2 regions of the Isachenkonia alkalipeptolytica genome follow, and region 1 is predicted to be linked to the other one. Evidence: riboswitches for the same ligand, from Rfam matches in the RefSeq annotation. Region 1 holds a riboswitch; the other holds the start of a gene.
The links. A riboswitch is a leader RNA that binds a small molecule or an ion and turns the genes downstream of it on or off. The one in region 1 is predicted to bind cyclic di-GMP.

Region 1 (3,171 bases):
AATCGTCCAGGTCCAAAAGGGCCAGGTACAGAGGGAATTCCTGGTTTTCCAGCTGTTCCAACAGGGGATGCAGGTATTCATGGAAGGTCTTATGATTGTAAAGATCCGTGGGGAGATCAATCTTCGACATTTTCTCCATGACCACATTTTTCATGAATAAATCCTTTTCATTTTCCAGGGAGGCCTCCAGCTTTTGAATAATTTCCTTTCCCTTGGCGGTGATCTGAATGCTTAAATAATACACGGAGCAGATGAGAAAGAGAAAGTTGATGATCATAATTTGGGTAAAGTCCCCATAGGGAGGATACCATAGCAAAAATGCGATGAAGGCGCATAAACTGATGATCAGGGCAAAGGTAATTTTTTGCCGGTGAAAGGTGATGGCGGCCATGAATATGGGCATTAGAAAAAGGCTTAAAAGGACCATGGGAATGGTATCGTGAATCAGCATTAAGCTTATGGAGATCAGCAGGGTATGTAAAATCAAAATATAGTCCTTATATTTCGGAAGCTTTGCCACCAGAAATTCGGCGAAGAGCATCATGGAAAGGGTCACCGCTGCGGGAAGGGCTACTCGATAAACCAGGTAATAGGAACGCTGAAATTCCGTAAAGAAAATATTGACAACAGGAGAGAAAATCGCCATGGTAACCGCCACCCAAAGATAGTTGAGCATCCGTCGGGTCCATTTTTTTTCATAGATAGATAAATCCATTGCAAACCATCCTTTCGATTCAAACCGGAGCTGTTTAAGGGGAATCCTACCAAGCTCATAGGATTGCCGATGTTATAAGAATTATGAAAGTCGGTTTTTTTCAATATTCTTCCTTGTGTGCTGAAACATACTATACTTCGTGTGCTGAAACACATTATACTTCAATTCTGACAATGAATCAAAACAGATATTGGGAAATCCGATTTTTAAGGCGCCGGAACCCATGGATCGAAAATCATTAGGTTCCCTTTTCCAGGAAGAATACCCAGAGTTTTGGATACAACCGACTGGGCAATTAAACCTACAAATTTGGGTTATCAAGGGTTTGAAGAGTTGAAGGGATAAAGGAATTCATAAAACCCCCTTTCATTTTTCTGATAATATGATATAATCGATTTACATAATATAAAGAAGAATAATTATTTGCTGATTTAATATGTGAAAAGAGCAACTGTTCACGATAAAAGCAAACCAAGGGAAATCTTGGGACGCAAAGCTATAGGGCCTAAGGAGGCAGCCAGCTACCGAACGACCGGTTTTTTTGTTGGGATAAACCCCGAATACTTTTCGCTGATAAAGGCAAACCAATAGGAATATTGGGACGCAAAGCTATAGGGTCTGAGAAGGCAGCCAGCTACCAAAGGAGGAGTAGGTTTTGAAAAAATTACTGATTATAATGACCATAGGGGCACTGCTGACCACCACCTCTTTCCTGTTTGCAAACAGCGAAGAGGAATTAATAGAAGAAAATTCTCCGGAGGGAGTAATCCAGCGAGGGGCCAATGAAATCCGAAGCCTTCCTCATTTTGATAACAGAACCCTGTTGAAGGATGACCAGGGGAATTGGCATATTATCAACGATTCAAAGGCTGAAAAGGAAAGTCGGGAAGATGAAGCGGCTCAATTAGAGAATAAATCAGATGGTGAATCAGATAAAGAACAAGAGGAAAGGAAGGAAGACCCAGGTAGCGCTGAAGGTGAAGTTGCTGAAGGAACTGATACTTCCGCTGACGGCTCCGGCGAGGATTCTTCGGAGGACAGTGCCTCAAGTTCTTCCGAATCGAAAAATTTGAGTGGGTCTGAAACCAAGGAAGAAAACAAAAGTGAGAGCAATGACGAAGCGGCGGAGGAAATTGAAACCGTAGCCGTAACACCGCCCAGATCTCCCAACGTCCCCTCCTACAGTGTGGACCGGGTAGGGATCCATCATAATGATGAAGGGGCTGTAACCGTGGTTTATCCCGGGGCTTCTGAAAAGCGCCTGCGGGTACTGGTTGAAAAAGGCGGAGAACGGTCGGCCTACAATCTGCATGACGGAACAAAAAACGCCGATGCCGTCGCTACGTATCCCCTGGAACGGGGAGACGGAACCTATCTGGTGCGGATCATGGAAAATACGGAGGGCAACAGCTACCGGGAACTGCACCGTAAGGAAGTAACTCTGAAAAGTCAACAAAAGCACGCCGTATACCTCAACTCCATTCAGGAGATCAACTGGAGCACCTCGGATCCCGCAATTCAGGAAGCGGCCCGTTTAACCGCAGGCAAGTCTTCCGATCGGGAGAAAGTACGGGCGGTGTATGATTATATGGTGCAAAACGTAACCTACGACCATGATAAAGTGGATCAGTTAAACACTTTTTACTTGCCGGATATCAATGAGACCTTCCGGAACCAAAAAGGAATTTGCTACGACTATGCATCCTTATTTGCAGCCATGCTTCGAAGTCGGGGGATTCCCATCCGAATGGTCAAGGGATACTCTGATGCCGTGGGCAATGGAGAAGTATACCATGCCTGGAACGAAGTGTATTTGGCCGATGAAGGTCGCTGGGTAATCATCGACACCACCCACGACGCTTCCCATGTACAGCAGGGACAAGCCGTGGATATGATCAAAGGTTCCGATGGTTTTTCTGTAACCCATAGATTGTAAGCCTGCAATTGTATTGGTGCATCGGTTGTACTCCAATTGTTTTAGTACAATGGTATTAGTACAACGGCTTTACGCCAACGGTTATAGTCTAATTGTTTTAGTACAACGATTATAATCCAACGGTAATAATAATGAAGATAATCCAAGGCAACCGAGCCTGTTTACTCATAGAAAACTGAACACCTGTAGAAAACTGAACACCTGCAGAAAACTGAACACTTGTAGAAAACTGAACACCTGTAGAAAACTGAACACCTGTAGAAAACTGAACACCTGCAGAAAACTGAACACTTGTAGAAGACTGAACACCTGTAGAAAACTGAACACCTGCAGAAGACTGAACACCTGCAGAAAACTGAACACCTGATGAACACCCTAAAATCGACATAGTGTTTTGGGGCGAGGATCCATCCCTTAGCAAAGGGCTTTTGGATCCAAGCCTCCTTATTGCAATAAGACATAGCAGAGGCCTCCGGAAAACCCCCGGGGGCTTTTTGCATGGGAGCGTCTCCAGGAGGAA
Region 2 (3,171 bases), on a different contig from region 1:
GAATAATCCCCTGGATTTTCGGATCATTCAAATGATTATTCATGGTAACCTCAAGGTATATTTCCCGCTGATCCTTTGTAATACTCTTAACGGTTCCCCTTAAAATTTTTTTCGGATTGTTCCGGCTCATCTGCACTAAGTTTTTCAGTTTTTCTTTTTCCGCCCCATCCACAAAACTCCAAATATATTTTCCGATAATTTCCTGATCCTCGAATCCCATCATTCTTACAACCCCGGAGTTAATATATTTTACAATACCGTTATCATCGATTATTTCTAGGATTTCCTCTGAATTATCCAATAACATTTGATAACGGTTCTGCAAATTTTCAAACTCCTGTTGAGTTTTTTTCGCCTTTATCTCAATCTCTCTTTGACCGGTTATATCCTCAATATTTCCCCGGATCATGACCGGTGTTTCATCCTGATACAGGATTTCCACAAGATGCTTGATATGCCTTACCTCCCCCGTCGATGGAAGAATGCGAAACTCCACATTAAAGGGCTGCTCCTTTGGAGGGTGATCAATGGCTTGTTGAACAAGCGGTCGGTCTTCGGGATGAATCATTTTTAGAAATTCTTCAAACTCCGGTTCCCCCGCCTCGGGATCCAATCCGTAAATTTCAAAGGTAACCTCGGACCAGGATAATTGATAAGTTATTAAATCCATAGACCATACGCCCATCCGAAAAGCCCGTTGCACTTCTTGAAGGTCCCGATAGGTCTTTTGAATATCTTTTTCCAGCAGATGGGTATCTGTAAGATCTTCAATGGTTCCTACCAATGCAGTCAGTTTTCCCTCTTGAAATTCTCCGATTCCTTTGCTACGCACCAAATGGTATTCATCTTGTTTTGTCCCAATAATTCGGTACTGAATTTCATACTTTTCACCGTCTTTTAAGTTCTCGATAATTTCTTGAATCTTTCTTCGATCCTCGGGATGGATTCTTTTCATTACCTCTTCTCTTTTATGTTCACTGGCATGGGGATCCAGGTTATATATTTCCGGTAGATCCTTTCCGAATTCCACGGTGTCCCGGGTCAAATCCACTCGGTAACAGTTCTTCTCATTAAACTGTTCTTCCTTTGGAAGATTCTTCTGCAACGTGTCCAGGCTTCTTTCCATATAACGGTGATCCGTAAGGTCCTGGACCGTACCAATCATTTTATCGGGACTTCGATCCTTTCAATAAAACATTTCCGCCCGGGCATGAATGTCCTTTTGTTCCCCTTTATTGGTTATGATGCGAAAAATAAGATCTAAGGGCGTTCCTTTATAAGCTTTTTCCATGGCTTGCTCAAAACTTATTCGGTCCTCTCGATGGAGAAACTCCAGAACGTTTCGAAGGCTTCCGTCGAATTCTTCCGGAGCTCTTTTAAAGATTTGATATGTATCCGAAGAAGCATAAAACTCTTCTTTTTCAAAATCATAGGTCCAGGTTCCGATTTTCGAGAATGGTTCCGGGTTATACGGCTTCCGCTTAAGTCTCTTAAGTTCCGCTTCCATCTTCTTCTTTTCGCTTTGATCGGTAAAAATCCAAAACTGTCCTTCCAGTTCATCATATTCTTCGAAGGGGATCACGGTAACTTCCATAAGCATTTCTTCACCGGCTACCCCTATGTAGCTTTCCCGGATAATACTTTTTCCTTTGGCTGATCCTTCCAATTCTTCTTGGATTCCCTTCCCCTGATCCTTCGGCAAAAACCAATATATCCTCTGAAGCTCCAGTTCATCTCTCCTATGTCCGGTCAGCTTCATAAAAGCATTGTTCATACTAAGGATTTTCCCAGCCTTATCACATACGGCCATCGGATAAGGTAAGCTTTGTATCCATGCAAAATGTTCTTTCTTCAATTCTTCAACGCGGCTGTTTTTTATCCATCCTTCCAGAATGCCAAGTCCTTTTATCGCCATAGATATCCCACCCTATATATAAATTTTCCAAAAAAAAATAAACAACCCTCCGGTTGCCTATACCACCCTTAATACAGCAACCCGACTGTCATATCCAATAGAACGTAGACTCGTAGCTTTGCGTCATCACTTTTCAGTGATTTTGCCAATAAACTTTATTTAATTGAATAGATTCTTAAATTAACCTTGAGTAATATGATAACATGTTTTACAAAATTCTGCAAAACTCAAATTTATTTTTCATTACTCAAATAACTGATTTTATCTTTATAAATATATTGAAAGTATTATAAAATCTAAAATTTCAAAATATCCATTGTTCTCAGTAAATACCACAAATTTGCCGATTATTCATCTTTCTTATCATAAATTTGCCGATTGGATTTTTATATATTGTTAATTAGTTAACGATATTATATGCTTTGATAGCAAGTATTTATACCTATTTTTATTTACATTCATCAATCTAATTCATAAGGAGGTTTTACTAATGGAAGGTTTTTTTGAAGTGATTCGTTATCTCAACAGTTTACTGTGGGGTCCGCCGATGCTGGTTCTTTTGCTTGGTACCGGTGTATGGTTCACCATCAAATTACGTTTTGTGCAGGTTCGAAAGATAAGGTTGGTTTTTAAGAAGACCTTTGGCGACGTGTTTAAAAAAAGTGTGAAAGCCGACGAAGACGGGATGTCCTCTTTTCAAGCTTTGGCCACGGCCATTGCCGCCCAGGTCGGCACCGGAAATCTTGCCGGAGTGGGAACCGCTATTGCCGCCGGTGGTCCGGGGGCCGTATTTTGGATGTGGCTCAGTGGATTTTTCGGAGCCGGAACAATTTTTGCGGAAGCGATTTTAGGACAAACCTACAACACCCGGGTTGATGGACAGAAAGTGGGGGGACCGGCCTATTATATAAAGCATGGTCTAGGAAGCCCTGCTTTAGCCGGTTTCTTTGCGATTTCCATTATTATCGCCCTGGGTTTTATCGGAAATATGGTGCAGTCCAACTCCGTTTCCGATTCTATGCATGCGGCTTTTGGTATTCCCCACATCGTTCTAGGAATTATTACGGCTATTGTTGTAGCTGCCATTATTATGGGAGGAATCTCCCGAATCGCCTCCTTTACCGTTACCATCGTACCGATTATGGCAGGAATCTATATTATGGGATGCCTTGCAATTATTATTATGAATTTAAGCGAAGTGATCCCTGCGTTTAGAATGATTATTCATAGTGCTTTTAACCCCATGGCCGCCACCG

Region 2: it holds a riboswitch for cyclic di-GMP, as region 1 does, so the genes downstream of both, ISALK_RS13240 (PAS domain-containing protein) here and ISALK_RS07620 (transglutaminase-like domain-containing protein) in region 1, are expected to answer to the same signal.

The regions. Positions count from the first base shown of each region.
Region 1 covers NZ_SUMG01000007.1:115,704-118,874, reverse strand. Annotated here, with positions in the region: gene ISALK_RS07625 (GGDEF domain-containing protein) at 1-715, opposite strand, end outside; cyclic di-GMP riboswitch class I at 1,171-1,244, shown strand; cyclic di-GMP riboswitch class I at 1,284-1,357, shown strand; gene ISALK_RS07620 (transglutaminase-like domain-containing protein) at 1,371-2,651, shown strand; gene ISALK_RS07615 (hypothetical protein) at 2,761-3,171, opposite strand, start outside.
Region 2 covers NZ_SUMG01000025.1:4,975-8,145, forward strand. Annotated here, with positions in the region: partial or broken gene ISALK_RS13235 (bifunctional diguanylate cyclase/phosphodiesterase) at 1-1,165, opposite strand, end outside; gene ISALK_RS13240 (PAS domain-containing protein) at 1,187-1,915, opposite strand; cyclic di-GMP riboswitch class I at 1,988-2,072, opposite strand; gene ISALK_RS13245 (alanine/glycine:cation symporter family protein) at 2,406-3,171, shown strand, end outside.